3 regions of the Arthrobacter sp. OAP107 genome follow, and region 1 is predicted to be linked to each of the others. Evidence: riboswitches for the same ligand, from Rfam matches in the RefSeq annotation. Region 1 holds a riboswitch; each other region holds the start of a gene.

Region 1 (10,141 bases):
GCCGCAGCTGGCCCAGCCGCACCTTGAAGAGCTGTCGCTGAAACTGGGGGAGTCGACGTCGGCGGCGGTGCTGGACGGGACCGACATCGCCTACATCGCCAGGGTAACCACCCGCCGGATTATGACGATCGGCATCACCGTGGGCACCAGGTTCCCCGCCTATGCGACGTCGATGGGGAGGGTCCTGCTCGCCGGGCTCCCCCCGGAACAGCTGAAGGAATACCTGGCGGCGGCTGAGATCAAACCGCTCACCCCGCGCGCGGTCGGCACGGTGAAAGAGCTGTTGGCCGTCCTCGACAAAGTCCGGGCCCAAGGCTGGTGCCTGCTGGACCAGGAGCTCGAACTGGGGCTGATGTCCGTGGCCGCGCCGGTTTACCACGGCCGCAAAGTCGTGGCAGCCGTCAACGTATCTCTGCAGGCACAGTCGGTGGCCGCGAAGCCGGACCCCCAGGCTTACCTCGAGTCTGTGCGGAAGGAAATCGTCGCCACGGCAGAGCGCATTTCGTCAGACTTCTCCAGCGGGCGGTAGCACCCTCCCGCCACGCGCCCGTGGGCCATAGACTCTAGCCAACTACGTGCAGCAGCGCCGCTCCGTCCGTCCGGGCCCCAAGGCCCGGAAATTCCAGGGAGCAGGGGCCGCTGCACCCGTTGGAAGGACGTGGCGGGTGAAGCTGGGCATAGCGCGGGAGCGCCGGGAAGGCGAACGGCGGGTCGCTGCGACGCCGGAAACCGTAAAGCAGCTGGCGGAACTGGGCCTGGAGGTGCTGGTCGAATCCCGGGCGGGTGTCTCCGCCGGGCATGCCGACGACGAATACCGCCAGGCAGGTGCCCAGATCGTCCCCGACCTCGATCCCGCCGGGCTGGATATCCTGGTGCACGTCCGTCCGCTGGAACTTCCGACGGCGACAGCCCTGAGGCGAGGTGCCGTTACCGTGGGGCTGGCCTCGCCGTCGTCCGAACTCGCCACCGTGAGGGCGCTCGCCGAAGGCGGGGTCACGTCCTTCGCGCTGGAGCTCGTGCCGCGCATCTCCCGGGCCCAGTCCATGGACGCCCTCTCCTCGCAGGCCCTCGTGGCCGGCTACCGCTGCGTCCTCGAAGCCGCCATCCGCCTGCCCCGCTTTTTCCCGCTGTACATGACGGCCGCCGGGACCGTCCCGCCGGCGCGGGTGCTGGTTCTCGGCGTCGGCGTGGCCGGGCTGCAGGCGATCGGAACGGCGAAGCGGCTCGGCGCCCGCGTCTCTGCCAATGACATCCGGCCGTCCTCGGCGGAAGAAGTCACGTCCATGGGCGGCACCTTCATCAAACTGGACCTGGAGACGGCCGAGGCAGCCGGCGGGTACGCCCGCGAACTCAGCGCCGACCGCGGCGCCCTGCAGCGCCAGCTGCTGGCGCCGCATGTCGCCGACGCCGACGTATTGATCACCACCGCGGCCGTCCCCGGCAGGCACGCACCGCTCCTCGTGACCCGTGAAATGGTGCAGGGCATGCGCCCGGGATCGGTCGTCGTCGACCTCGCCGCGGAGTCAGGCGGCAACGTCGAGGGGTCCGTCCCCGGCCGGGACATCCACGTCCCCACCGCCGACGGCAAGGGGACCGTCGCCGTCGTCGGCCTCAAGGACGCGCCGTCCGCCATGCCCACGGACGCCTCCCGGCTCTACGCAAAGAACGTTGCGAACCTGCTGGCCCTGATGACCAGGGACGGGACGGTACTCCCGGACTTCGACGACGACGTGATAGCGGGTGCCTGCCTGACACACGACGGCGTGGTGCGGCATCCGCCGACGGCCGAGGCTCTCGCCGCACTCGCCGGCGGGCACGCGCCGGGAGATGCATCAGCCGACGCGCCAGGGGACATGGCCGACGGGACAGGCAGCGAACTCGCAGACGAGATGGCGGAAGACCCAGTGACGGCGTCGGAAAACGAAGGGGTGGTCTGATGGACGGCATCAGCCTGCTGACCATCACCGTGCTTGCGGTGTTTGTCGGCTTCGAAGTGGTGTCCAAGGTTTCCAGCACACTGCATACGCCCCTGATGTCCGGCGCCAACGCGATCCACGGGATCATCCTGGTGGGCGCCATCATCGTCGCCGGCCAGGCCACGCACCCCTGGGTCCTCGCGGTGGCGCTGCTCGCCGTCGTTCTTGCCACGGCGAACCTGGTGGGCGGCTTCGTGGTGACCGACCGCATGCTTGAGATGTTCCGCGGCCGCAAACCGGATAAACCAGATAAACCGGCTCGGAATGCGACCCAGAGTGAAACCAAGGAGAACACGGAGGCCACGCGGTGACCCTCCTCGACCCCAACGTCACTGCCCTGCTCTACCTCGCGGCCGCTGTCTTCTTCATCCTGGCCCTGAAGGGCCTGAACTCGCCGCGTACGGCCCGCCGCGGCAACCTGATCGGCGCCTTCGGTGCGCTGGTCGCCGTCGTGACCGTCTTTTTCTCGACCCGGCTGGACAACGTCCCCCTGATCCTGGGTGCCATCGTCGTCGGTTCCGGTGTGGCCGCCCCCGTGGCCAGGCGCGTCAAGATGACCCAGATGCCGCAGCTCGTCGCCCTCTTCAACGGTGTGGGCGGCGGCGCCGCCGCGCTCGTGGCGCTGCTGGAACTGCCGCATGCCGAGGACGCCTGGGTGCGCGTCGCAGTCGTCTTCACCCTGCTGGTGGGCGCGGTCTCCTTCGCCGGCTCAGCCGTGACGTTCGCGAAGCTGCAGGAGCTCATGACCACCCGCCCCGTGGTGTTCCCCGGGCTGCCGGTGCTCATGGGGGCGGTGCTGCTCGCCGCGGTTGGTGCCGCAGTCGCCGTCGTGACGGGAGGGTCGCTCGTCCTGGCGTTGCTGCTCCTGCTGCTGGGCCTGGTGGCAGGCGTGCTGCTGGTGCTGCCGGTGGGCGGCGCCGATGTGCCGATCGTCATCTCGCTGCTCAACGCGTTCACCGGCCTGGCCGTTGCCGCGTCCGGTCTGGTGCTGGGAAACGTGCTCCTGGTGGTGGCCGGTACGCTGGTGGGCGCGTCGGGCACCATCCTCACCCGGGCGATGGCCGCGGCCATGGGCCGCAGCGTAGCCGGCATCCTGTTCGGCGCCTTCCGGGGAGGTTCGACGGCGGGATCCACCGCGGTGAGCGACCGTCCGGTCCGCTCGTCGAGCGCGGAGGACGTGGCGGTGCTGCTGGGCTATGCTCAGCGCGTCATCATCGTTCCCGGCTACGGGCTGGCCGTAGCCCAGGGTCAGCACACCGCGGCAGAGCTGGCACTGGCCCTGGAATCCCGGGGAATCCGCGTGGACTTCGCCATCCATCCCGTGGCGGGCCGCATGCCCGGGCACATGAACGTGCTCCTCGCCGAGGCCAATGTGCCCTACGAATCACTCAAGGAAATGGGCGAGATCAACTCCGAATTCCGCACCGCCGACGTCGCGCTGGTGGTGGGCGCGAACGATGTGGTGAACCCCGCCGCGAAGACCACCGCGGGCTCGCCGATCTACGGGATGCCGATCCTCGAGGTGGCGGATGCGCGCCAGGTGGTGTTCCTCAAGCGCTCCATGCGGCCGGGGTTCGCCGGGATCGAGAACGACCTGATGTTCGAGCCGCAGACCACGCTGCTGTTTGGCGACGCCAAGGAATCCCTGACAAAGGTGCTGAGTGCGGTGAAGGCCCTGTAGGGTGTTGGCAGCTGCACCCATGCCAAGCTCTTCCATGTTCCCGCCGTTACCCAAATGTGACTTTTGGTGCGGATGTGCGATAGCCTCGGCCGGTGCCCTGGTTCCGCTCAGGGCATTCCCGGGCAGAATGCCGAGCCCTGCCGCTGACCGGGATCCGTTCGCTATGACAGCTGGCAGGGACGGGGGAACCACGTTAGTACCGGCCTTGCGCATCAAGGCCTAGGGGTTAAGTCCAGACGCACCGCCTAAGCAGCGGGCAGGACCGGGTGACTCCCACCCGAACCCGACAGCTAACCCCGCAGGCATGGGAGAGGCACATCACCATGTCACGTAAGTCCACGCCCGCGCGCCATCGCGCCACCCCAACCACGTCCGTCGCCCTGCAGGGCCTGCAATTTTCCCTCAGGTCCAATGCCGCCTCAGTCGCCAAGCCGGCGGCCGCCGCCGCCGTCGCTTCCGGTCTCCTCTTCGGAGCCGGGGCACCCGCCCACGCAGGCGCCTACGCGCCCGAGACTCCGGCGGGCGGTGCAGCCCAGTCCGCCACGGCCCCGGCCGCTGCCGCCGTGCAGTCAGTCGCCGGCCAGGCGCTCGCCGCTCCGGCCCAGGCCGCGCCGGCAGTCCCTGCCCCGGCAGACGCCGGATCTGCTGTGGCCGGAGCATCGCACACAGTAGTGCCCGGCGATACCCTCGGGGCCATCGCGGCACGCCACGGCGTCAACCTCGATGCGCTGCTCGCAGAGAACGGCCTGTCACTGGCGTCGATTATTTATCCCGGCAACCAGATCCTCATCCCGGGGCCGGGCGCAGCTGCAGCCCCCGCGGTACCTGCCGCTCCGGCAGCTCCCGCAGTACCCGAAGTTCCGGCCGCACCTGCCGTTCCGGCCGCACCGGCAGCCCCGGCCGTCCCCGAGCCCGCCGGCATGGGAATCTACAACGCCTCCGCGTCGATAACCCCGGCAGCATCGACCGCCCCCGCCGCCAGCGGCGTGGGCGGAGCCATTGTGGCCTCGGCCCGGGCACAGCTCGGTGCGACCCAGGACTGCACCGTCCTGGTGGAACAGGCCCTGCGGTCCGTCGGCAAGTCCGTCGGCGACCTTGCGCCCGCGCAGTTCTACCAGTACGGCACTCCGGTTTCGGCACCGCAGCCCGGCGACCTGATGATCAGCGGCGGACACGTCGGTGTCTACATCGGCGGAGGGCAGGCCATCAGCAGCGGCATGAACGGTGTCAACGAAACCATCGTGCACCCGGCCTGGTGGCTCACCGGCTCAACTTACGTGCGGGTGAACGCCTAAGCGGCGCGTGGACGCCTAACAGGCGAAACGGTTCATACAGCAGCGGCGGGTGCATCGGCACCCGCCGCTGCGGCGTTTATTTGCCAGCCGATCGCCGAGGAGCACGCAACAAAAGTCACCCTCAAGCAACAAATGTTGACCAGAGGATACCTAGTCGGGTTAACTGGCAGCCTGACCGGATGTGAGCTGGAACACGTCGCGGCTGAAACTTTGCAAGCAACGCCGAGAGTGAGTTCCCGTGGACCTGATCACCACCGCCATGACCACCGCCGAGGTTGAGGCAGCAGCGAAGAGGCTGATGACCGCCTTCGCGGCCACCGATACAGACGGCTACTTCGACTGTTTCGCGCCTGATGCGACTTTCATCTTCCATTCTGAACCGAACCGCCTCAGCTCGCGCGGGGAATACCGCGACCTGTGGCAGAACTGGGTGGAGGACGGCTGGCGGGTTGCAGGATGCGCCAGCTCCAACGCGCACATTCGGATCGCCGGCGACAGTGCCGTGTTCAGCCACGATGTCGAAACCGTCATCGACGTTGCCGGCACCAAAGAGACCCTCCACGAGAGGGAGACCATCATTTTCACGAGGGCGAAGTCAGGCAGCGTGCTCGCCGTTCACGAGCATCTTTCTCCGGCGCCTGCCAGCCAGAAGGCAATCTCATGACCAATGATTCCAAAGCCCCTGCAGTGACCGAAGTCGAAAAGCACGGCATCGAACCGATTCCCGCCGCCGACAGGACGGCGAAACCGCTTGACCTCTTCCGGCTGGTGTTTGGCGGTGCAAACACGTTCGCCACGGTGGTCCTGGGATCCTTTCCCATTCTCTTTGGGCTGTCCTTCAAGGACGCACTGCTGGCCACGGTCCTGGGCGTCGTCGTCGGCGGCCTGATACTTTGCCCGATGGCTGTCTTCGGCCCGACCAATGGGATGAACAATGCCGTCTCGTCCTCCGGGCACCTGGGCGTGCACGGCCGTGTCGTGGGGTCCTTCCTGTCACTCCTGACGGCGTTCGCATTCTTCTCCATCTCCGTGTGGAGCTCAGGGGACGCGCTGGTAGGCGGTGCGAGCCGCCTGGTGGGTCTGCCCCAAAATGCCGTGACGCTAAGCCTCGCCTATGGCGTCTTCGCTGTCCTGATCCTGACCGTGTGCATCTACGGGTTCCGTTTCATGCTCTGGGTCAACAAGATCGCAGTGGTCGCCGCGTCCCTGCTCTTCCTGCTTGGCATCTTTGCATTCGCGGGTTCGTTCGACGCTTCCTACGCCGGAACGTTCGGACAGGCGGCGGATGCTGCCACCAATGCGCTGTTCTGGCCGTCCTTCATAGGATCGGCACTGATCGTCATGTCCAACCCGATCTCCTTCGGCGCCTTCCTGGGCGACTGGTCCCGATACATCCCGGCTGAAACGCCAAAGCGAAAGGTCATGGCTGCCGCTTTTCTCGCCCAGGTAGCCACTCTGGTGCCGTTTGGCTTCGGGCTGGTCACCGCGACCATCATTGCCTCGGAGGCGCCGTCGTTCTTTGAAAACTCTGATTACGTGGGCCTCCTGGCCGTTTCCCCTGCCTGGTATTTCCTGCCGGTATGCCTCATTGCCCTGGTGGGCGGAATGTCCACCGGCACCACCGCGCTCTACGGAACGGGCCTCGACTTCTCCAGCGTCTTTCCCAGGTTCTCCCGCGTCCAGGCCACCCTGTTCATCGGGTCCATCGCGATCGTCTTCATCTTTGTGGGCCGCTTCGCCTTCAACATTGTGCAGAGCATCTCCACCTTCGCGGTGCTCATCATCACCTGTACTGCTCCGTGGATGATCATGATGATGATCGGGTACGTGACGCGGCGGGGATGGTACGACGCCGACTCCCTCCAGGTCTTTAACCGCCGCCAGGTGGGCGGCCGGTACTGGTTCAACCGCGGGTGGAACTGGCGCGCCATGGGCGTCTGGATCTTCTCTGCGGTCATGGGAATCATGTTCGTGAACGTTCCGAACCAGTTCGTCGGTGCTCTCGGCAATCTCGCCGCTGGAGTGGACCTGAGTATCCCCGTTTCGATCGGCCTGGCGGCAGTTCTCTACCCCGCGGTGCTGTGGCTCTTCCCAGAACCGGCGGACGCGTTCGGCCCGGCCGGACCAAGGTTCGTCAGGGCGGCCGCCCCGAAGAACATCCCCATTGTGGACGAAAAGAAGGATCTGGAACCCGTGTTGTCCTGACCCACCCCGCCGCACCGAAATTACTTTCGGTGCGGCGGCAGCGTTTGGGCGGCGCGGACGACGGCGTCCGTCACCTCCGCGAGGCCCGGCGAGTCAAGCGTCCACACCTGCCAGTAGAGCCGCAGGTCCTCGCTCCACGCCGGGTCGAGTTCCACGAGGGAGTTCTCCGGGTCCTGCTGGTCCGGCACCATGCCCCAGCCCAGGCCGGCGTGGACCGACTCGACGTACTGGACTGAATCGGGGATGAAATGCTGCGGCGGAGTGGCGTCCGGTGCCGCGCGTGCAAGGACGGCCAGCTGGTGCGTGTCCTTCCGGTCGTACTGCATGACGGGGGCCGCGGCGAGGGCCTCCGGGGTGGCCCCGTCGGGGAACCAGCGCGCCACAAACTCGCGCGACGCCTTGGCCCGGTACACCATGGTGCCCAGCGGCCGGATGGTGCATCCCTGTACCGGCCGGGGATCCGCGGTGATCGCGCCGACGGCGTCGCCGGAGCGCAGCAGGTCGGCCGTGGCGTGCTCGTCGTCCCGCAGCAGCTCAAGGGCCACGCGGCCGCCGAGCGCAATCTCCCGGTAGGCCGGCGGAAGCCACGTCGCGATCGAATCCGCGTTGGCCACGATGGGAACCCGCAGCCGCTCGGGACTGCGCCGCGCGCCGTCCTCTCCGTTTTCGGGCTCCGGCCCGCGCAGGGCAATGACCGCCTCGTCGGCGAGGAGCAGGAGCTGCCGCGCGGAACGGAGGAGCTGCTCGCCCGCCGGCGTCGGCCGAACCGGCTTGAGACGCCGCACCAGAACGCTGCCCACGGAGCGCTCGAGTGCCTTGATCCGCTGGCTCACGGCTGAGGGTGTGAGCCGGAGTTCCCCCGCTGCCGCGTCGAAGGTCTCGTGGTCGACGACGGCGGCTAGTGCCCTGAGCTGATCCAGTTCCATGAAGATATTCTAATGGAACTACAGAAAAAGTGAATTGCTTTTCAGGTTTACCGGCCGTACCTTCGAAGAATGCTTCCCTTTCTGACCGGGCTCGGAGCCGGCCTCAGCCTCATCGTCGCCATCGGAGCCCAGAACGCATTTGTCCTGCGGCAGGGCCTCAAGCGCGAGGCTGTTCTTCCCGTTGTCCTGGTCTGCCTTGCCAGTGATGCCGTTCTGATCCTGGCCGGCGTCGCGGGGATCGGTGCACTCATCCAGGGCGCCCCGGTGCTCCTGGCCGTTGTGCGGTGGTTCGGCGTCGCGTTCCTTCTGGCGTACGGGATTTTCGCCGCCCGGCGTGCCTTGCGGCCCGGAGCGCTCAAGGCGGCAGACTCCCCTGGCAGGGGAACCGTCTGGTCTGCCGTGCTCACCGCCGCCGCCATCACGTGGCTCAACCCCCACGTTTACCTCGACACGCTGGTGCTGCTGGGCTCGCTGGCCAATACGCATGGTGATTCGGGCAAATGGCTCTTCGGGGCGGGGGCCGCAGCCGGAAGCGCCCTCTGGTTTCCCCTCATCGGCTACGGGGCACGCGGGCTCAGCGGCTTTTTCGCGCGGCCGGCGTCGTGGCGGATCCTCGACGGCGGGGTTGCTCTGCTCATGCTCACCCTGGCCGCCGTCCTCGCGACCGGATCCTGAGGCCTGCAACCCGGCACCGGAGCGGCGCCGGGTGCTCCTGAGCCGCGTTGCTAGAAGGCGCCGCGGGTCATTCCGTCGAGTAGCCCGGTGATAATGTCCAGCGCGCGGGCAAGCTCCAGATCGGTCGGGGCGCCGTACCCAATGACCAGGCCGTTCTCCGGAGTCCGTTCTGCAAAGTAGCTTGCCAGGGTCACCACCCGAACTCCCAGCGCGAGTGCTTCCTCCGCCAGGCGCCCGGCAGGAACATTCGGCCGAAGCCGGATCACGGCGTGCAGGCCGCCGTCCAGGGCCGCCAACTGGACGTCGTCCCGTCCTCCAAGCCGGTCAAGCAACAGTTCACGGCGATGGGCGTACTGGCGCCGTGCCCGGGCGATGTGCCGTGCGAGGCCGCCGCCCGCGATGTAGTTGGCCAAGGCAGACTGCATGACTCCGGGGACCGGTGTGCCGAGGTCAAGCCGGGCGTCCTTAAGTCGCTGCCCGGAGGTTCCGCGAACCACCAGGTAGCCGCAGCGCAGCCACCGGCTCAGTGATTTTGAGAAGGTGCCCACCAGGACGACTTCGGCGGAGGAAGGCAGTGAGGCAAGGGCGGGCAAGGGCATCCTCCGGTGCCGGAACTCGCTGTCGTAGTCGTCCTCGAGGATGATCACACCGTTGGCTTCGGCCCACGCCAGCAGAGCCAGCCTTTCCTTCACCGGCATCCGACCGCCCAGGGGGTACTGATGGCTGGGCGTCACGAGGATGGCGTCGGGACGGAAGGCAGCGGCTGCAAGCTGTGCCGCTTCCGGACCGTCGTCGGCAACCGGAAGGGTTTGCACCGTGGCTCCCGCCGCGGAAAGCACCCGCCTGGCCGTGGGATAGCCGGGGTCCTCCATCAGCACGAGGGGCGGGGCCGCTTGGCCGCGGAGTGCTGCAACGATCAGCAGCAGGGCGTCACTGGTGCCAGCGGTGATGACGACGTCATCAGCGCTCACCGTCAGTCCGCGGGATGCGGCAAGGTGCTCGGCCACGGCGGCACGAAGGGCCGGAGTGCCCAAAGCGGCCGGAAGCTCGACCTCCACCGGCTCGGCAATGGCCTTGCGCCAGGCGGCCCGCCAGTCGCGGTCACGGAACGGGGCGCCGGATGGCCGTCCCGGCGTGAGGTCGATCGTTGCGGTTTGCTCCATGCCGGATGCGGCCTGGATGCCTTCGGACGCCGTGCCCCGGCCGTCGGAGCGCACCGCCACGCGGGTGCCGCCCGAGCCCTGGCTTTCCAAATAACCTTCACCCGCAAGCTGCTCATAGGCCCGGACCACCACTCCGCGGGAGACTCCCAGTTCGGCGGCAAGGCGCCGCGATGCCGGGAGCGTGTGCTCCGGCCTCAGGATCCCGTCCAGGATGGCAGCC
Region 2 (10,141 bases), 870 kb from region 1:
CGACGGCGGCGGCGCACCGCCGGGCACCGGCCCGCCACCGGGCGGGTACAGAATTCAGCATGGCGGCCCTTCCCCATTAGACGACGCTGGGGACAAGCGTACTCGCCCGCGCAAGGGTGCGCGGCTAATGGGCGCGCGGGACCTTGAAGTGCGTGAGCCGGGCGTCCTGGCCATCCAGTTCAGCCCAGGGCTTTTCCGTCTCCAGCACCGTCAGCCCGCTGGTGGGGAAGCGGGTGGCGGCATCCATGTAGGCGTCGTGGTTGGAATCCCGCGATGCCAGGTGCATGGCCAGGTCCTGCACACCGGGCATATGGGAGATCACCATCAGCGTGGTCACGGTGTCCGGCACATGGTTGATGACCGCAAGCATGCGCAGCGCGGAGGCGCCGTAGAGGCCGTCCTCAAGTTTCGGCGTCGGGGCCTTCTCACCGAGTTCAGCGCACACCCACGTGCACGTCTGCCGTGTCCGCAGCGCACTGGAGCACAGGATGAAATCCGGGACGATGTTGTGCTTGAGCAGCCATTTACCGGCAAGCGGGGCCTCGCGGTGGCCGCGTTCCTCCAAGGGGCGCTCGTGGTCCGCCACTCCGCCCGGCCAGTCGGCCTTGGCATGGCGCATCAGGACCAACCGCTTCTTATGGTGCGCACTCATGAACTCACCCTACTAGCCGCGGAGCCCAGTGCCCGGTGCGGCGTTAGGGATGACTAGATCGAGTACTCCGGAGCGGCCCAGACAACAACCTCGGGGTGCTCGTAGAAGCGGTAGCCCTGGCCGCGGACCGTACGCACGGTGTTGGCGAGGCGGCCGAGCTTGGAGCGCAGGCGGCGGATGTGGACGTCGATGGTGCGCTCGTTCGGCACTTCTTCGGCGTTGCGCCACAGGCCCTCGAGCAGTTCGTCGCGGCCCACGGTACGGGTGCCGTTCTCCACGAGGTAGTTGAGGAGTTCGAATTCCTTGAAGGTCAGGTTCAGGGACTCGCCGTCGAGGTGTACCTCGCGGCGGGCGAGGTCGATCAGGACACCGGAGGGACGCGGGTCCTGGGCCGGCTGGACACGGGCAGTCTCTGTGCGCTGACGGGCATTGACGGTGGGATCGCCAAAGGTGGAACGGACGACGTCGAGCGCGGAACCGGGGGCGCTGGCCGGAGCCACAGCGACGGCGGCGTAGCTCTCGGCGCCGGTCACCAGCGACTGGGCGTAGGCCCGGATCTCCTGGGCAAGCTTGGCGATCGAGGTGCCGGCGGCGGCCGCGGTTTCCTCGTCAATGCCCATGTACAGGACGAATCCGCGGGCGACGTTATCGTTCGGCACGGGGCGGACAGGCGCGGTGGCAGCCGGGGCCACGAAAGGGGTGGGCGCGGTAAGCGGCGCGGCTTCCTCGGCCTGCACGGCGCGCAGCTGGCCGTAGGAGTTCGGGTTGTAGCCCTGCGGCGCGTAACCGGGTGCGGCGGGAATGCTGTTGGCCTGGCCTCCGGGAGCGAAAGCGGGGCGGGCGCCGAATCCCTGGCGCAGGCCCTGCGCCTGACCTGCCTTGTTGGCGTTACGGACTGAGATGTGGACGTATCCGGATGCAACTGACATGAATGCTTACCTCAATGTGAATGGCCGTCATCGCGGCTCGAATGCTTGGGTCCCCGCAATGATTCTGGGGAGGGGCGCCCTACGCTGGGCTGGGGGCGAATGCCTAAAAACTTCGTGGGGTGGTGAAAGTTAGGCGTGCATTCGACAACAGCGCATGTCGGCAGCAGCGGGTGTGCTGGACCAATATTCTGCGGCTGCAGGTGCTGTTGAGTTCTTGTTCACATTTGAAAGTGTGCAACGTAACAATGAAAACTTGCAAGTAACAATGGACGGAACTGTCCGCATGCTGAGACAAACGGCGTGTTTGTGTGATAAATCACAGTTTTGCCAGCGGCCGATTTTTTGATTCTTTTTTCCGAACGGACGGTCGGAAAGCCGCTTCTACAGAATCTTCTTCGATTTCCCAGTGAATACGCGCTGAATATTCAATGACATCTGAAATGCCGGAAACCGGCAGCCGCGATACGCCGATTGTCCAGCTATGACGCAATCCGGAGCGGGAATTTTCGGCCCCAGCGCGGGTTGGCGCTCCGGTCAAATCAGATGAACGACGGCGGCAGCGCCCGTTCAGCCTGGGCGCTGCGCCTTCCCGTATCAATCACACCGGCTGGCAATCAGCTGGTCTGGCCCGTGCCGCTGGTTCCGCCCGGCTGCGTGCCTCCGGTGGATCCGGCAGTGCCGCTCGCCAGGTCGCCGGCCGCTCACTGCTGGCGCCTCTGCAGCAGGTTGCCCACCACTGTGGCATCGCTGAGCGTGTAGGTGCGCGTGAAACTGTCGACACTCTTCACCGTGACCGAACCGGAGGAAACGCCGGAGACGGTGCCGATCTGCGCCACCTTGGTGACGTACTCCCCGTTCTCCTCGAGGACGTACTCCGAATGGACCGCCGCAGAAACACCGCTGCCCATGCCGCCGAGGCCGTTGGGCGCGAAGTCGCCTCCCTGGCCGGGCACGGTTCCGCTGCCCGGCGCCTGCATGCCGCCCGGACCTCCCATCGACCCGCCATCCTGTGGCAGGCCACCCTGGGCACTGCCCTGGCTCAACCCGCCCTGCGTTCCACCCTGCGCCAAGCCGCCCTGGGCACCGGCGGCCGTTCCGCCGGCAGCGGCAGCGTTGCTGCCCAGGCCGTACACCGCGGCTCCTGCGCCAGCGGCCAGCACTGTGGCAGCACGGCCACGACCAGCCCGCGCTTCATGGTCCACGGCTTGCCGTTGGCCGCCGGTCCGCGGGCTTTTCCGGCCGACGGCGGCACTCCCCAGCCTTCGCCGCCGGCCGGCGGCGGTCCTGCCCACTCGGCACCGAAGCCGCCGTCGGCCGGGGCCTGGCCGCTGCCGACGCCGCCTGTGCGGCGCAGGAGCCATGGCTGTGGCCTGAAGAATGCCTACACGGCGCCTTTCAGCTCGCTAGGCTGGGATTCACAGCCGGCGCACAGGGTTGCCAAAGCGGCGGCTAAACACCAGGACGGAGAGTTGTCACATGGCCACTTCGCACTCCATGACCAACAACCTTCCCCAGCTGACCCACCCGGACGGATCCCCCATCCGTGCCCTCGTGGTCGACGACGAGCCGAGCCTCTCGGAACTCATGAGCATGGGCCTGCGCATGGCCGGCTGGTCGGTCGCCGTCGCTGCCGACGGCCCCGAGGCCGTGAAACTCGCCAAGGAGTTCCGCCCGGACGTGCTGGTGCTTGACGTGATGCTTCCCGGATTCGACGGCGTCGAGCTCCTCGGCAGGATCCGCGCCTTCGCGCCGGAGGTCCCGGCCCTGTTCCTCACCGCCAAGGACGCGGTGCAGGACCGCATCCTGGGCCTCGCCGCGGGCGGCGACGACTACGTCACCAAGCCGTTCAGCATGGAGGAAGTCCTGCTGCGCCTGCACCGGCTGGTCCAGCGCTCCGGCGTGGCCGCCATGGATTCCGCCGAGCTCGTTGTGGGCGACCTCGTCCTGAACCTCGACACGCGCGAAGTCACCCGCGCCGGCGACGAACTGCAGCTGACCGCCACCCAGTTCGAGCTGCTGCGCTACCTCATGGAGAACCCCAAGCGTGTGGTCAGCAAGGCCCAGATCCTAGACCGGGTGTGGAACTACGACTTCGGCGGCCAGGCCAACATCGTGGAGCTGTACATCTCCTATCTGCGCAAGAAAGTGGATGCCGTGCACCCGCCGATGATCCACACGGTCCGCGGCGCGGGTTACGTCATCAAGCCGGCAGAGTAGGCCGTGGCAAACCTTTCCGGTGCAGTCCGTACCCAGCGCCGAAGCTGGCTGAAGCCCGGTACCTGGCACCTGCGCACCCGTCTGGTCCTCGTCGCCATGGCGCTTCTGGTGGCCATTTGCGCTGCTATCGGCCTCTTCAGCTACGCCTCAATGGACTCCTTCCTGACCCGTCAGCTCGACGATCAACTCACCGGAGCCGCTGACAGGGCCCGGGACTTTGGCCGCCCACCGCTCGGTTCCGCGGGCAACAGGCCCGACCCCCTCGAAGGCCGGGGCCAGCGGGTGGGCACCCTCGTGGCCAGGATCCAGTCCGGGCAGGTCAGCGCCGGCTTCCTGGCATCGGATGCCACCCGCAAACCGCTCTCGGCCGCCGACAACCAGACCCTCCTGGAGCTCCGCCGCGACGGCATCCCCGTCGACCGCACCCTGTCCACCGGGGCCTACCGTCTTGTTGCCGCCCAGACGCCCTATGGCGACGTCATGGTGACCGGGCTTCCCGTGGCCGAGAAGCAGAGCACCCTGACGTCGCTGGTCTGGACCATCACCATCGTCTCGCTGGGCGGACTCGTGCTGATCGGTCTGGCCGGGACGGTGCTCATCCGCCGCACCATGAAGCCGCTGGAGCAGCTCTCCGAGGTGGCCACGCAGGTGTCGCGCCTGCCGTTGGATGCCGGCGAGGTGGCACTCGCCGTCCGCGTCCCGCCGTCGAACGCCCATCCCGGAACCGAAGTGGGCAGTGTGGGGCACGCCCTGAACCAGATGCTGGACAACGTCTCCAACGCGCTGGAAGCGCGGCAGGAAAGCGAAATGAAGGTGCGGCAGTTCGTGGCGGACGCCTCGCACGAGCTCCGGACGCCGCTCACGGCCATCCGCGGCTACACCGAGCTGATGCGCATGACGGAAAAGTTCACCCTGGACGGCCAGCGCTCGCTTGCACGCGTGCAGAGCCAGTCGGAGCGCATGACCGCGCTGGTGGAGGATCTCCTGCTGCTCGCCCGGCTCGACGAGGGCCAGCCGCTCAAGCTCAGCGATGTCGACCTCACGCAGCTCGTGATCGAGACGGTCAGCGACGAGAAAGTCATGGCGCCGGACCGGGCGTGGCACCTCGACCTTCCCGAGGAACCGGTGTCCGTCCGGGGCGATGCCTCCCAGCTGCACCAGGTCCTCGTGAACCTGCTCTCCAATGCCCGCAAGCACACCCCGCCCGGCACTACGGTGACGACCGGAGTGATGCGTTCGGCCGACGGCAGCGCTGTGATTACTGTCACGGACGACGGCGCCGGCATCCCGCCCGAATTCGTGGACAAGGTCTTCGCGCGCTTCGCCCGCGCAGACGCCTCACGTGCGACACCGGTTCAGTCACCCCTGGCGCCTGCATCCGCAGCGGCGATGGGCTCCGCCGCCGTGGGAGCAACCGCGGGCACGGCCCTCCATACCGCGGATTCGCGGGGAGAACCAGGGGCTTCGCAGGGAGAACCGGGGGTGGCCTCGGCAGAGGGAACCAGCGGGCTGGGCCTGTCCATCGTGCAGTCAATCGTGGAAGCGCACGGCGGCACGGTGGAGGTCACGTCCCGGCACGGCCGGACGGAATTTGCCGTCCGGCTGCCCGCGCAAGGCGCCGCGCCGACGCCATGACTCCCGTTACCTAAATGTGACTTAATCAAAAGCCTCCTGTACCGTCGATAGCGTGCGGCCGCCACTAGAGCCGCATGTCCGGATTGACGCCCAGCTCTGCCGCTTCCCGGATTCCGCTTAGATCAGGCAGAGGCGGGGGAACCAGAGTCCCGGGCTTTCCGCATCAGCCCTTGGGGTGAAGCCGACACGTGAATTTTCCGTGCGGCCGGATGACCTCATCCGAACCCGACAGCTAACTCCGCAGGTGTTGAGAGGCAATCCACCATGTCTGAATTTAAGACTCAGGCGCGCCCTGAACGCGCCTCCAAGCAGTCCGGCACCAAGATTTCCCGTCACCGCGCCGAGCCTGCCAAGCCTAAGACTGGCCTTGGCCGTTTCGCGGCAGGCCTTCCGTCCTTCGGGCGCCGGGCAGCCGTCCTGACTACTGCCGCCGCCGTACTCATCGGCGTCGGCGCTGCCGGCCACGCGGCCGACCAGGCTACGCCTTCCGCCGCCGAGCCGGCCGCGGCCATCGCTGACGCCGGGCAGACGCTGAGCTTCGACAGAACGCTGATCTCCGCCTTCCCGGCCCCGTCCGCGGCGTCCATCGCACCGCAGTCAGCCACCAAAGCCACCGCCAAGGCTGCCCCCAAGGCCACCAAGGCTGCGGCTCCGAAGGCAGTCACCAAAGCTGCACCGAAGGCCGCTCCGGCTGCCAAGGCCGCGCCCGCCGTCAAGGTGGCCGCCAAGGTCGCTCCCGCGAAGGCCGCTGCGCCTGTTGCCCTGAACGATCCCGCCGGCGCCCAGGCCTACGCGGCCAGCAAGCTGGGCTCCTTCGGCTGGTCCGCAGACCAGATGCAGTGCCTGAAGCGGCTCTGGACCAAGGAATCGGAATGGCGCACGACGGCCACCAACGCGAGCAGCGGCGCCTACGGCATCGTGCAGTCACTGCCCGCCGAGAAGATGGCGACCGCCGGGGCGGACTACCGCACCAACTACCGCACCCAGATCAAGTGGGGCCTGGACTACATCAAGGAGCGCTACGACTCCCCGTGTGGCGCGCTGAACTGGCACCTCGCCCACAACTGGTACTGACCGGTTGCCGCGGCCGGACCGGCTGACGGCGAGCATTTCTGCACCGCTTTAGGGCGCCCGGCTTGAGCGCCAGGGCCCCTGATCCGCCAGGATCCGGGGCCCTTTTGCTGTCCCAGGCTTCCCGCGGCGGAAAAAGAGGTGCAGAAATGCGGCCGCCGCCGTTCGGAAAACGCAACCGAAATACTTCCACAGCCCCTGCACAGCTTCGCCCTAAAACCCTCATAACAGCGGCCGCCACTGTTGGTGCATGACCATCACTGACCAGGACTCCGGAACCCAGCCGCACCCACCGCTGCACCTCCAGCCGCACTCGCCCCATGGAGCCGGCGCGGCCGGACACGCCCCGGTGCACACCCTCATCAAGCACACGCGGCGGTCGCCCATCGACACCTCCACCGCGGTACCGGTCCTGGACGTGACCATCCCGGTCTACAACGAGGAGCGCGACCTGGGGGAGTGCCTGCGCCGGCTCCACGCCTACCTGCGAGGCACCTTCACGCACTCGTTCCGGATCACGGTTGCGGACAACGCGAGCACCGACGGCACGCTCAAGGCCGCTGCCGTCCGTCCTGATCCTCGCCGGCGCCCTGCTGTGGATCGGCAGGCGGGCTCCGCGGACGGATGCTGTCCGGGCCTCGGCGGTGATCTGGGGCCTGTGGGTGGTGGTCACCGGGCTGACGTTCAGCTTCATGGCCGGCATCATCCATCCGTACTACATGGTGGCCCTGGCACCGGGAATCGCCGGCCTCGCGGGCCTCGGCGGCGTCCTGCTCTGGCAGCGCCGTTCCCTGCCGGCAGCGGCGGTGCCGCTCGCCGCAGCGGTGGCAGCCGCCGGCGCCGTGGCCTTCCAGCTGCTGGGCCGCTCCCCTGCCTATGTCCCTTGGCTCCGCTGGCTGGTTCTGGTCTCCGCGCTGGAGGCCGTGGTCCTGCTGCTGCTCCCGTTCGCGCCTTCCGGCGGGGCTGGCAAGGCGCTGCGGCGCAAGACGGCGGCTGCCGCTGTTGCCGCGGCACTCGCCGCGCCGCTGGCCCACTCCCTCACCACCGCGGCAACTGCGCATTCCGGTGCGATCGTCAGCGCCGGACCGGCCGCAACGGGAACCCGCGGCAACTTCGCCGGGCTGGGTAACTTTGGCCGGCAGGGAACGCTGGCCGGGCCGGGCACGCTCGCGAATCCCGGCACGGCAAACTCCACCCGTACCCCGGGCGGATTCGGCGGCCGAGGGTGCGGCATGGGCGGCCTCCTGGGCACCAGCCGAAACCGTCGGCGGCGCCACGGTCTACGATCTGTCCTGACGGGGCCTGTCCGTGCGGCCTCTGGGCTGGACGCGCGGGGCTACAGGCGCAGGGAGATCGCCGGGCGCCCGTCCTCGCCGGTTTCCACCGACGCGGACACGGAGGTGTAGTCCGGAATGTGAAGCACGCCGTCGGGAAGGACGCCGGTGTTCGGGCCCACCGCGACGGTCCGGATGCCGGCGGCGACTCCTGCGGCGATGCCGGCGGGAGCGTCCTCGAACACGACTGCTTCCGCGGGGTCGGCCCCGAGCAGGGACGCGCCAAGCAGGTAGCCCTCGGGGTGCGGCTTGCCGCGGGACACGTCCTCGGAGGTGATCACCGCCGCCGGAAGCTCCACCCCGGCCGCCGCCATCCGGACGGTGGCGAGGTCGCGCGAAGCCGACGTCACCAGGGCCACGGCGTCGGCCGGCAGCGACTCCAGCAGCTGCAGCGCCCCCGGCACCGCGACAATGCCGTCGGTCTCGGTCAGTTCCATGCGTCCCAGCTCGGCGGCCAGCGCGTGGATATCGGCGCCCTCCGGAGCGAAGCGGCGGACCGTATCCAGCGCCTGCACTCCATGGGAGGTGCGGAGGATTTCGGCGATATCAAGGCCGTAGCGCCCGGCAAATTCGGTCCACACGCGCTCCACGATGGCTGTGGAATCAACGAGCGTGCCGTCCATGTCGAACAGGACGGCACGGGCTGTCAGCGTGATGGTGGCGGACTCGGCAGGAAAGCTCATGCCTTCCATCCTGCCTCATCCTGTCCCCAGACGCGCTGTTCGGGTTCAGCCGTTCGGCCGGTTGGGCAGGTACTGCACTGCCCATTTGTTGCCGTCCGGGTCGGCGAAGTAGACGAAGTGGCCCCAGTCCTGGACGTCCACGTCACTGACGTCCACGCCGTTCGCCTTGAGCTGGTCGTGGGCTTTGTTGATGTCGCTGACCACCAGCTGAAGGCTGGGAGCCGTGCCCGGAGGGGCATCGTTGAGGCCCTCCCCGATGGCGATCGAGCAGCCCGAGCCAGGCGGGGTCAGCTGGACGAAGCGCAGGCCGTCCATGGGCCGCTCGTCGTAGTCGGCGTTGAAACCGACCTTGTTGACGTAGAAGTCCTTGGCGCGGTCCACATCGGACACGGGGACGAACACGAGTTCAAGTTTCCAGTCCATGGTGCACAGGCTAACCGGGGCGCACTGCCCTCCGGAAGACCTCCGGCGGCGAACTTTGGGTGTGGTGCGGGACTGTGGTGTGGTTTAGCCGGCGATGCCGTAGAGCCGGTCGCCGGCGTCGCCCAGGCCCGGCACGATGTAGGCCTTCTCGTTCAGCTTCTCGTCGATGGAGGCGAGGACGATAGTGACGTTGGCGTCCTGGAGTTCCTCCTCCAGCTTGGCCAGGCCCTCCGGCGCGGCCAGCAGACAGATGCAGGTGACATCGGCGGCGCCGCGCTTGAACAGGAACTTGATGGCCTCACGCAGAGTACCGCCGGTGGCGAGCATGGGGTCCAGAACGAAGATCTGCCGGCCCGAAAGGTTGTCCGGCAGCCGCTCGGCGTAGGTGATGATGTCCAGGGTTTCCTCGTCGCGGGCCATGCCCAGGAAACCCACTTCGGCGGTGGGGACCAGTTTGGTCATGCCCTCCAGCATGCCCAGCCCGGCGCGCAGGATGGGGACCACCAGAGGGGTGGGCTTGGTGAACGCGGTGCCCACCGTGGTGGCCACCGGGGTTTCGATGGTGACTGGCTGGGTGCGGACGTCGCGGGTGGCCTCGTAGGCGAGCAGCGTGACCAGTTCCTCGGTGAGCTGGCGGAAGACCGGCGAGGGGGTGTTCTTATCCCGCAGGACGGTGAGCTTGTGGGCGACCAGGGGATGGTCCACGAGGAGTGTGCGCATGGGTCAAAACTATCACCCGGGGCTTGGCTCCCCGCCCCGGTTTCCGGCTCCTGACCCGGCACCGGGAGTCCCCTGGAGACGCTCCGCCCGCTCGGCTTTGCTGTCCTTGAGATGGGCCGGATGCTCGAATGTGGGCGCGGGGCCCGCGTGCTCCCGCCGGCGTACGACATGGAACAGCCGGTGGGCCAGGATCACCACGGCAACCCAGGCCGTCCCGATCAGCCAGGCGGCCATCACGTCCGTCAGCCAGTGGTGGCCGAGGAACACGCGGCTCAGTCCCATGGCGAGAATGAACACTGCCCCCGCGATGATCACCCACGTCCGCGCGGAGGTTTTCCGGAACTGCAGGCACACCAGATACACCACGATGCCGATCACCACGGTGGTGTTCAGCGTGTGCCCGCTGGGGAAGGAGGGCGAGAACTCGAAGGGCGGAACGGCGTCGATGTGGTCAGGACGGGTGCGGCCCAGCAGGGT
Region 3 (10,141 bases), 1.0 Mb from region 1:
TCTTCAGCACCGTGGCCGAGGCGCTGTGGCCGGTGTCCGTGTTGGTGCACAGGTGCAAGGTTTCCAGGACCTGCATCTGGGGACGGTTCAGGCGCTCCAGGGCACGCTGTACGCTCACCCGGGCGCTGGCGCGGGCGGCGAGGGCGGGGAAATCGGGAACTCCGGGCGAGATCAGGTCCGGCCGCGCAGCGAACAGGGCCCGCAGTGACTCGTCGCTGCGTGCCTCCAGGTCCTTGCTGAGCGCTCGAATGAGGGACATCAGTCCAACGTTACCGCCCGCCCGGGGTTCCTGCCCGGCGGCGGGCGGCAACGCCGTCGGCCACCAGCACAAGCATCAGCAGGAAAGCCGCCGGAAGGCCGTACAGCGCCGCCGACGTGATCCACTGCGGCGCGGCCTGGCCCGCAGCGGCCAGCGCCATGACCGCGCCGACGGCAGCGAGGGACAAAACTGCAAGGAGCACTGCCGCGGCCATCAGTGGCCGCCGGATACGCGCGGATGTCATGCAAGTAACGCTAACAGCAGCGCCGCGGCCGCGCCTCAAAGCGGGATTAGCCTGCCAGTCAGGATAACCTTGAAGGAACAGACCAACATGGACCAGGCAGTCATACCCTGAACCCGCACATCGGTGCGGATGCGGTGCCCGCCGGCCATGTCCCAGAACGTCAGAAACGAAGAAGGTTGATTAGGTGCCTACCGGCAAGGTCAAGTGGTACGACAAGGACAAAGGTTTCGGATTCCTCGCGGGCGAGGACGGGCAGGAAGTGTTCCTTCCCAAATCCGCGCTGCCCGCCGGAGTTTCGGAACTGAAGGCCGGCACCCGGGTTGAGTTCGGCGTCGCGGACGGACGCAAGGGCGCCCAGGCCCTGGGTCTGCGCGTCCTTGAAAAGACGCCGTCCATCGCCAAGGCCAAGCGCCCCAGCGCGAGGGATCTTGCCCCGCTGGTGCAGGACCTGGTGACGGTTCTAGACAACCTGTCCGGCACGCTGTCCTCCGGTAAATACCCGGACGGCAACAAGGGCAAGGCCATTGCCGCCGCCCTGCGTAAGGTTGCCGACGAGCTGGACGCCTAGGCCTCCCAATGAACCCGGAACCTGAACAGGCCGAATCCAAGGTGGAGCCCAAGGCTGAATCCAAGGCCCTCAAGAGGCGCGCCGGAGTCCCGGTATGGCGGACGGGGAAGCCCGACGCCGTGCTGGCCGCTGCCGTGGACACCGCCCGGACCGCCATCGAAGGCATTGCAAAGGCATCCGAAATCGGGGAACACCTGGCCGCCCGTACCGAAGGCGACCGCGTGGTGACGCACCTTTTCGAATCACGGCTGCCGGGGTACATCGGCTGGCAGTGGTACGCCGTTCTGACCCGCAACTCCCGCTCCAAGGTGATCACGGTCAACGAGCTTGGCCTGCTCCCGTCGGAAGAGTCGATCCTGGCGCCGGAGTGGGTGCCGTGGGCCGAGCGCGTGCGCCCGGAGGACGCCCAGGAGCAGGATGCGGAGACCGCGGAGGAATCTCCCGAGGAGGGGGCCACCGGCGAGTCTGAAGCCGGAGAACCGGGCGAGGCCGCCGCGGACGTTGAATCGGCGTCCGACGACGAAATAGAGTCCGACGCCGATGCAGAGTCAGGCAGCCCGGAGCGGGACTGACAACGGCAAACTGATCACAACGCAAACGGCGCCGTCGGGACGAAAGTCCGGACGGCGCCGTCGTGCTTTAACAGAAGAGTTTTGTCCAGATAATGGGGCACAAGGGCTTCGAACACCGATTATCCGGACAAATACTCCTCAGCGGCGATTACTTCTTCAGCTCGCCCACCACGTAGTCGATGCACTCCAGCAGGGCGGTGACATCGGAGGGCTCGATGGCCACGAACGTGGCGATGCGCAGCTGGTTGCGACCCAGCTTCCGGTACGGCTCGGTGTCCACGATGCCGTTGGCGCGGAGTACCTTGGCGATGGCGGCGGCATCGATCGAGTCATCGAAGTCGATGGTGGCGATGACGTTGGAACGTTCGGCGGCGTTGGCAACGAACGGCGTGGCGAATTCGGAGGCTTCCGCCCACTTGTAGATGCGTCCGGCGGAGTCGGCGGTGCGCCCGGCGGCGAAGTCCAGCCCGCCGTTGGCGTTCAGCCACTGCACCTGGGCGTCCAGCGTGACGAGCGTGGACAGCGAGGGGGTGTTGTAGGTCTGGTTCAGCTTGGAGTTGTCGATGGCGGTCTTCAGGTCAAGGAAGTCCGGGATCCACCGCCCGCTGGCCTTGACGCGCTCGGCCCGCTCAAGCGCTGCCGGGGAGAACAGGCCCAGCCACAGCCCGCCGTCGGAAGCGAAGTTCTTCTGCGGCGCAAAGTAGTAGACGTCCGTCTGGGCCACATCGACGTCAAGGCCGCCGGCAGCCGAGGTTGCGTCCACCAGCACCAGCGCGCCCTCGTCGGCGCCGTTCACGCGCTGGACGGGCGCGGCAACGCCCGTTGACGTTTCGTTCTGCGGCCAGGCGTACACGTCAACGCCGGCCTCGGCCTTGGGTGCGGGGCAGGTGCCGGGCTCGGACTTGATGATGGAGGACTCCGCAAGGAACGGTGCCTTGTTGGTGGCCGCGGCGAACTTGGACCCGAACTCGCCGAAGGACAGGTGCTGTGCCTTCTCTTCCACCAGGCCGAAGCTGGCAACGTCCCAGAACGCGGTGGAACCGCCAACGCCGAGGACCACCTCGTAGCCTTCGGGGGCGCGGAAGAAGGTGCTGAGGCCTTCGCGGACGGAACCCACGAGGTTCTTCACCGGGGCCTGGCGGTGGGACGTTCCAAGGAGCGTCGTGGCTGCTGCGGAGAGCGCCTCGATCTGCTCGGGCCTGACCTTGGAGGGACCGGCGCCGAACCGTCCGTCCTTGGGCAGGAGATTTGCGGGAATAGTGATGCTGGTGTCGCTCACAGTGGCTCCAATTTTCGGCATGGAAGTGCGGTTCGGCGGGGACGGGGCGATGGCCGGCAGGCAACCATGACCGCCACCAAGACCCTCCTTATTCTGCCCGAAGCGCGGATACCGCGGGAACACGCCACCGTCATAGTCCAGTCATGGAGATGGTGCCCGTCACAGGCCCGGCGGATTATCCGGACTAATTCAAAATAGGCTAAGCTGGCACTGGACGTACGGGCAGACAGCCGGTGCTGCGCCGCCGTCATACAGGACCGCCGCTGCAGCTTGCCGGATCCCGGTGCGGCGGGCCCGCGGTACGGTGGGACGGACACAAATACTGTGCTCGAGGAGCTGAGCTGAATGACGGATCTGATCGACACCACGGAGATGTACCTTCGCACCATTCTGGAGCTGGAGGAAGAGAACATCGTGGCGCTTCGGGCACGCATCGCCGAACGTCTCCGCCACTCGGGCCCCACTGTTTCGCAGACCATCGGCAGGATGGAACGCGACGGCCTCGTCGTCGTCTCCGGCGACCGCCACCTGGAACTGACCGAAGTGGGCCGGAAGCGCGCCACCGAGGTGATGCGCAAGCACCGGCTCGCCGAGCGCCTGCTCGCTGACGTTATCGGCCTTGACTGGGCCTACGTCCACGACGAGGCCTGCCGGTGGGAACACGTCATGAGTGAGCGCGTGGAGCGCCGGATCTATGAAATGCTCGATCACCCCACCGAATCTCCCTATGGCAACCCGATTCCCGGCCTGGCCGCACTCGGAGGGCAGCCTGCACGCCCGTTCTCGGACGGGGTGGTGAACCTGCTCGATGCCATGACCGGCTACGGCCCGGAATCCAAGGTCACCGTCAGCCGCCTGGCAGAACCCATCCAGGTGGAGCCGGAGCTGCTGCTCCAGTTGGACGAAGGCGGGATCCGGCCCGGCGCCGCCGTCTCGCTCGAACGCGTGGGGGAGTACATCTCTGTCCGCGTACCGGGGTTCGAGGGTGCCCTTGAACTGCCGCCGGAGGTTGCTGCGCACGTGTTTGTGCGCCTGGACTAAGCTCCAGGGAGCCTTGACCGGCGCCTAATCGTCCAGCGGCGCGGAAGCCGTATCCTGTCTGACATCTGCAGGCAGGATGACCCACCACTTTTGCACAGTGAATATAACGGAATTATTACCGTGCTCTTTAATCGCCTATAGTTAAACGGCAACGCCGATACAAAAGCGTTACCTGATCTGGAGCCGAACCCTGCCAGCAGATCAGCAGCACGAGTCACCCACTGGCAGGGGCGGGGGAACCACAACCGGCTGTTCTGACAGCCTTGGGGTGAAGTCCGCAGCAGCAAGTCTCTTCCGCAGAAGGAATCCTCCCGGGGATACCCCTGTGCCGGAATGGCTTGTGATGGCGGACCGGGTCTGAACTCTCTGACCCGAATCCGACAGCTAACTCCGCAGGCTATCCAGAGAGGAAACAGTACTTGTCCATGCAGAATGCCCGGGGCCGCCGCCGCGCGACTGGTCCCGCTCCGGAGCCGCGCCTTGCGGAGGCCAACGCCGCGGACCGTCCCCGGGACGCCCAGCGCGAAGCGCGCCGCCGCCGCCGGGGTCCGTTGCGGCAGGTTACGGATTTCGCCTCGGCCAGTGGCGTTGGGCAGAAAGCCGGCGTTGCCCTCGCGGCCACCGGCCTCCTGCTGACTGTTACTGTCCCCGCCACCAGCCCTGTCCTGGCTGCCGGCGAGCAGGGCGGGGCATCGGCGTCCGCTGCCTCACTGGCGCAGCCGAAGGTTTCGGCGGAACCGGCGGCAAAGATCGACTTCAGCCGCACGTCAGTCTCCACCACCGGCGACCCGGACGGAAAGCTCAAGCAGCTCCTGAGCGCCCAGTCGGCCGGCAGCATCAGCCGTGCGGCCTCGGTGGGCACCCTGGGCGGACCGCTGACCACGCTGGTCAAGTCCTCACCGTTCGGTTACCGGGTGAGTCCGATCACCGGCGGCGCCGGCGAGTTCCACCGCGGCCAGGACTTCGCCGCCGAGTGCGGCACCCAGGTGCTTGCTGCAGCCAGCGGCAAAGTCACTTTCTCGGGGTGGCACCCGTATGGCGGAGGAAACCGCATCGTGATCGATCACGGCAACGGCCTGGAGACGACGTACAACCACCTGTCGTCCTCCAGCGTCCAGGTTGGCCAGAAGGTCACCCGGGGCGAGGTTATCGCCCTCAGCGGGACCACAGGCGCCTCCACCGGCTGCCACCTCCACTTCGAGGTGATGGTCAACGGGGACGTCGTTGATCCCATGGGCTGGCTCTAGGCCTACCCGAGTGAGCACTCTCATTCCTGTGACACGCCGTGACCTGAATGTGACATTGGCTCCGAACTGCTGTACCGTCTAAACCGCGTCAACTTTTCCGAAGTTGACGCTCTTGAGTGGATTGCCTAACTCTGCCACCGCTCAAGGTCCGTTCGCATTACATCGTCTGGCAGGGGCGGGGGAACCAATTTTGGTCTTCGCAAGAAGGCCTTGGGGTTAAGTCGCAAAGCTTCCCAGGAAGCGGAGCGGCCGGGTGACTCCCATCCGAATCCGACAGCTCACCTCGCAGGCATTGGGAGAGGCTACCTTCGTGTCTTCACGCCACAATGCCGCGCGCCACCGCGCGCAAACGGTTCGTATGAACCCGTTGGACTCCGTGTCCAAGGCGGTTAGCGCCAATGCCGGCACAGTAGGTCGCCAGGCAGCTGTTATCGCAGCTGCTTCAGGACTCATCCTGAGCGTTGGCATGCCTGCCAACGCAGCCGACGCCAACATTGGTGTTTCCGCCTCCTCGGAGACCGGATCCCAGGCCGCACAGCTTGCTGTGACCGCCGCGCCCACCGCCACTGTCTCGTTCGAGCGTCCTGCTGTCACGACGGTGGCGGCCCCGGTCGCCGAAACCATCGCTCCGCAGTCGAACGATGAGGGCCAGACGGCCGGCGCAGGGCAGGCCGCCGACGAAAGCACCGGTGCGGCCACGGCCGTCACCGCCAAGTCCACCGATGGTGCGGCCTCCGCCGCGGCTTCCGGACTGGCTGCAATCGCGTACACCGGCATCGGCCACCCGTACGTGTGGGGCGGCACCACCCCCAGCGGCTGGGACTGCTCCGGCTTCACCCAGTGGGTTTACGCTCAGGCTGGCATCAGCATTCCCCGCGTCAACGCGTGGAACGCCATGAAGCCCACCTCGACGCCTGCCCCCGGCGACCTGGTCATGCAGAACGGCGGCGCCCACGTGGGCATCTACGTCGGCAACGGCATGATGATCAGCGCGCTGAACCCTGCGGACGGCACTCTCCTGCACGCGGTGTCCGCAACGGGCACGTCCGCTTTTTACACCCTTCGCTAAGAATCCGATTCGAGGCGGGCCGGCTTACCCCCAAGATGCCGGCTCGTCGATATCCCACGTCCTGCCACCGCGGTCCGTGGAACACGAAAGAGAGAAACTTTAATGACTACACGTGCGACTATTGCACGGCACCGCGCCGAGGTCACCAAGACCAGCTCGCTTGCTGTCATTGCCAAGGCCGTCGGCGACAACGCCGGTGGCATGGGCCGCCAGGCCGCAGTTATCGCTGCTGCTTCCGGTCTTGTCCTGACCAGCGGCATCGCCGCCAACGCTGCTGAGACCAACGTCCAGCGCGAATCCGCTCCTGCTTCCACGCTGGAAGTCCAGTCCGCCGCGGCGCCGACCACCATCTCGGCCGCTTCCAGCATCGCCATCTCCTACGAGAAGCCTGCTGTCTCCACCGCTCCGGCTCCCGTCGTCGAGGCCCCGAAGCCCGTCGTAAAGGTCCAGGAAGCCGCTCCCGCCGTTGACGCTGCTCCGGCTGCTGACGCCGCACCGGCAGTCCAGGCCACCGCCGCCGTTGAGACCGCTGCCCCGGCAGCGCCGAAGACCACTGCCGCCAGCGGCAAGGGCGCTGCCATCGCCGCTGCTGCCTACGCACAGCTGGGCGTCTCGCAGGACTGCACCGCGCTGGCCACCAACGCACTCGCCGCCGTGGGCATCCACTACCACGGCTGGCCGGCAGGTTACCTGTCCCTCGGCCGCACCGTGAGCGCTGCTGAAGCCCGGCCGGGCGACCTCGCCTACTACCAGAACGGCGGCATGGGCCTGGCCCACATCGCTGTGTACGTCGGCAACGGCATGGCCGTCCACGGCGGCTGGAACGGCGGAACCACCGCACTGTTCAGCGTGAACGTCGGCTCCGGCCCGGTCTTCATCCGCGTCGGCGGCTAAGACACCAAAGCATTACGGAAGGGACCCCTGCCAGCTGGCGGGGGTCCTTTTTTGCTTGCGCCCACATGAATTTTTGGTGACACGCCACGACGATGCTTGTGTTCGATTCGCTCATCTGCCTAGTGAGTGTTTACTCTTATGGTGTCGATCCATAGCCCGGACATGCAGAGGGCAGCCGGCCCTCGCGCCTCTGCCGGGTGCGGCCGTGAAGAGGTATGTGCATGCGCACACTCGTTCTGAATGCTGGATATGAACCGCTGGCGGTAGTGACCTTCCGCCGGGCGCTGGTCCTTGTGCTCACCGGAAAGGCAAGCGTGGTGGCCGAAGGCGACGATCCTGTTGTCGGGCCCCAGGACATCATGGGCCGTCCGTCCGTGATTCTCCTTAACCGCTACATCCGCCCCCGGTACAACATGATCACCGCGGTGAGCAGGCGCGGCGTGCTTCGCCGCGACGGCCACCGGTGCGCCTACTGCGGCAAGGCAGCCCACACCATAGACCATGTCCAGCCGAAATCCCGGGGCGGTGCCGATGTCCTGGGAGAACCTGGTTGCGGCCTGCCTCCGCTGCAACAACGTCAAGGGTGACCACACGCCCAGTGAAATGGGCTGGAAGCTCCGGTTCGATCCGGCTCCACCGGTAGGCACCATGTGGCAGATCAAGGAGCTGGAGAAGCCCACGCCGGCGTGGGACCCGTTCCTGCTTCCGGAAAGAGCAGCCTGATGCCCGCCTGAGCATCGCCGCATTACGCTGGGTGTGTGGACTTTGACGCAATAATCCTGGCCGGCGGCCGCTCCTCGCGACTGGGCGGCTCACCCAAGTCTGCCCTGATGTTCGACGGCGCCACCCTCCTCGAGCGCTCGCTTACGGCAGCAGCGGGTGCCCGGCACACTGTTGTGGTGGGACCTGAGACAGGCGGCCTTCCCGGTGGTGTTCTCAGCACGCGTGAGGACCCGCCCTTTGCGGGGCCGGCGGCGGCAATCGCCGCCGGGCTTGCCGCGCTCCGGAGCGCAGGCCGGTCGGACTTGGTCCTGGTTCTGGCGTGCGACATGCCGCGCGTGGGCGATGCTGTCGGCGCTCTGCTGGAAGCCCTTCCGGGCGCAGGCGCTGACGGCGTTATGGCGGCATCCGCGGACGGCCGCCAGCAGCCGCTGGCGGGTTTTTATAGCACAGCTGCGCTGGAACGCGCCGTGCAGGATGCCGCCGCACGTAACGCCCTGGCGCACGGGTCAGTCTTCGCCCTCCTTGCTAGTCTTGACGTGCAGGCTGTGGTTGTCCCTGCCGGCTCCACGGATGACGTGGACACCTGGGACGATGCGGCCGCGTTGGGAGTAGCTGTCCGGGAGCAATGACCCGCCTTCCGGACAGCCATGAATATGGAGGCAGGCATGAAAAGCCAGGACGAGACGCTTGAGGAATGGTGCCGTCTGCTGCTGCGGGCCTTTGAGCTCGAGGATGTGGACGTGGACATCAACGAGGTGCTGTCCGTTGCGGGAGTGGCTGCGCACTCCGTGGTGCGTCCGGCCGCACCGCTTACTACTTTCATAGCGGGGCTCGCCACCGGCCTTAAGTGCGCTGCGGGCCGGGCCCCGGACGTCGACGCCATGCAAAGCGCCATGAACGTGGCCCGTAACGTTGCGAAATCCTATGCGGCCGACGAGGCCCTGGCGGCGGCAGGTTCCCCGGCCGGCTCCGCTGAAACCTCGACGCCCGCCGGAACTTCGGTGCCCAGCGGGACTCCGGGGGAATGACAGCCGCGCCCGAGCACCGCTCCGACGACGACCCACACGCCTCCGCAGCGGAAACCCCTGGAGGGGACGCCACTGCTGCCGGCGACGGAACTGTTTCGGCCGAACGCACCGTCGGCGAACCCGCGCCTGACACCGACCCCGCATCAGGCGCCGGTCCCGCCGCCGCGGGCAAGCCGGACGGGCAGCCTGAGCAGGAAGCACCGGGGGAGCCGGACCCGCATGCCAAGCACCTGGCGCACACGTGGGCGGAGGCCCGGCAGGCCGCCTTCGACTGTGCCTCCCCGATCCCGGCGGCACCAGTTCCCTTGCGCGAGGCCGTGGGCAGGACCCTGGCCACGGACATCACCGCCCACCAGGACATGCCGCACTATGCGTCCTCCGCCATGGACGGCTGGGCAGTTAATGGAAGCGGTCCGTGGATCCTGGCCGAGCCCGGGCAGCGGCTGGCGCCGCACCAGGCGAGCGTGATCGTAACGGGCGGACTCATTCCCTCCGGCGCCAAGGCGGTGCTCCGCACCGAGAGCGGTGTGATCTCCACGGACGACGACGGGCTCCCCGTCCTTACGCTGGGCGGCGCCGCCCGCCCCGGCGAACCGAGGAACGGCCAGCACATCCGGAAAGCCGCAGAGGAGGCGGCCGCCGGCGACGTGCTGGTCAGGGCCGGCGTCGTGCTTAACCCCGCCCACGTGGCCCTCGCCGCCCTGGCCGGGTACGACGAGGTGGAGGTCGTCGGCAAGCCGGTGGTGAAGCTGCTGCTGACCGGCTCCGAAGTGATCGAGCAGGGACTGCCCGGGCCCGGGCGGGTGCGGGACACGTTCGGGCCACAGCTGGCCACGGTGGTGGAAATGCTGGGCGGCCTGTGCCGTGAACAGGCCCGCATCGGCGACAGCTATACGGAATGGCTGGCGGGCCTCGAAGACTCAGGCATCCCCGAGGCCCTGAACCTGCCGGCCGACGTCGTTATCACCACCGGCGGCACCGGCCGTTCCGGTACCGATCACTTTCGGCGAGCCGTGGCTGAACTCGGCGGACGGCTGGTCATCGACGGCGTGGCAATGCGGCCGGGACACCCCGCCGTCCTCGCCGAACTGCCGGACGGGCGCTTCGTGCTGGGGCTGCCGGGGAACCCGCTGGCCGCGATGATGGCTCTGTCCACGGTGGGCGCTCCGCTCCTGGCCGCCCTCGGACATGGCCAGTTGCCGCCGGTCCGGGAAGTT

The links. Region 1 has a riboswitch for cyclic di-AMP ahead of ABIE00_RS24045 (LysM peptidoglycan-binding domain-containing protein). Riboswitches for the same ligand answer to the same signal wherever they lie in the genome.
Region 2: another riboswitch for cyclic di-AMP. It lies ahead of ABIE00_RS19990 (aggregation-promoting factor C-terminal-like domain-containing protein); the one in region 1 lies ahead of ABIE00_RS24045 (LysM peptidoglycan-binding domain-containing protein).
Region 3: another riboswitch for cyclic di-AMP. It lies ahead of ABIE00_RS19305 (C40 family peptidase); the one in region 1 lies ahead of ABIE00_RS24045 (LysM peptidoglycan-binding domain-containing protein).

What each region holds. Positions count from the first base shown of each region.
Region 1 covers NZ_JBEPOK010000001.1:5,230,931-5,241,071, forward strand. The annotation lists gene ABIE00_RS24025 (IclR family transcriptional regulator domain-containing protein) at 1-529, shown strand, start outside; gene ABIE00_RS24030 (Re/Si-specific NAD(P)(+) transhydrogenase subunit alpha) at 666-1,937, shown strand; gene ABIE00_RS24035 (NAD(P) transhydrogenase subunit alpha part 2) at 1,937-2,287, shown strand; gene ABIE00_RS24040 (NAD(P)(+) transhydrogenase (Re/Si-specific) subunit beta) at 2,284-3,657, shown strand; cyclic di-AMP (ydaO/yuaA leader) riboswitch at 3,816-3,975, shown strand; gene ABIE00_RS24045 (LysM peptidoglycan-binding domain-containing protein) at 3,981-4,952, shown strand; gene ABIE00_RS24050 (YybH family protein) at 5,191-5,616, shown strand; gene ABIE00_RS24055 (purine-cytosine permease family protein) at 5,613-7,157, shown strand; gene ABIE00_RS24060 (LysR family transcriptional regulator ArgP) at 7,178-8,083, opposite strand; gene ABIE00_RS24065 (LysE/ArgO family amino acid transporter) at 8,153-8,758, shown strand; gene pdxR (MocR-like pyridoxine biosynthesis transcription factor PdxR) at 8,809-10,141, opposite strand, start outside.
Region 2 covers NZ_JBEPOK010000001.1:4,357,039-4,367,179, forward strand. The annotation lists gene ABIE00_RS19960 (D-alanyl-D-alanine carboxypeptidase family protein) at 1-61, opposite strand, end outside; gene ABIE00_RS19965 (SixA phosphatase family protein) at 125-652, opposite strand; gene ABIE00_RS19970 (winged helix-turn-helix domain-containing protein) at 706-1,581, opposite strand; gene ABIE00_RS19975 (hypothetical protein) at 2,283-2,783, opposite strand; gene ABIE00_RS19980 (response regulator transcription factor) at 3,058-3,798, shown strand; gene ABIE00_RS19985 (sensor histidine kinase) at 3,802-5,433, shown strand; cyclic di-AMP (ydaO/yuaA leader) riboswitch at 5,538-5,692, shown strand; gene ABIE00_RS19990 (aggregation-promoting factor C-terminal-like domain-containing protein) at 5,698-6,507, shown strand; partial or broken gene ABIE00_RS19995 (glycosyltransferase family 2 protein) at 6,755-7,006, shown strand; gene ABIE00_RS20000 (hypothetical protein) at 7,026-7,910, shown strand; gene ABIE00_RS20005 (HAD-IA family hydrolase) at 7,841-8,521, opposite strand; gene ABIE00_RS20010 (VOC family protein) at 8,567-8,944, opposite strand; gene upp (uracil phosphoribosyltransferase) at 9,029-9,664, opposite strand; gene ABIE00_RS20020 (phosphatase PAP2 family protein) at 9,677-10,141, opposite strand, start outside.
Region 3 covers NZ_JBEPOK010000001.1:4,211,037-4,221,177, reverse strand. The annotation lists gene ABIE00_RS19340 (helicase-associated domain-containing protein) at 1-259, opposite strand, end outside; gene ABIE00_RS19335 (hypothetical protein) at 270-503, opposite strand; gene ABIE00_RS19330 (cold-shock protein) at 688-1,071, shown strand; gene ABIE00_RS19325 (DUF3027 domain-containing protein) at 1,080-1,643, shown strand; gene serC (phosphoserine transaminase) at 1,792-2,922, opposite strand; gene ABIE00_RS19315 (iron-dependent transcriptional repressor DtxR) at 3,268-3,963, shown strand; cyclic di-AMP (ydaO/yuaA leader) riboswitch at 4,135-4,377, shown strand; gene ABIE00_RS19310 (M23 family metallopeptidase) at 4,389-5,210, shown strand; cyclic di-AMP (ydaO/yuaA leader) riboswitch at 5,347-5,516, shown strand; gene ABIE00_RS19305 (C40 family peptidase) at 5,569-6,279, shown strand; gene ABIE00_RS19300 (NlpC/P60 family protein) at 6,382-7,173, shown strand; partial or broken gene ABIE00_RS19295 (HNH endonuclease) at 7,395-7,896, shown strand; gene mobA (molybdenum cofactor guanylyltransferase) at 7,932-8,525, shown strand; gene ABIE00_RS19285 (DUF6457 domain-containing protein) at 8,562-8,924, shown strand; gene ABIE00_RS19280 (molybdopterin molybdotransferase MoeA) at 8,921-10,141, shown strand, end outside.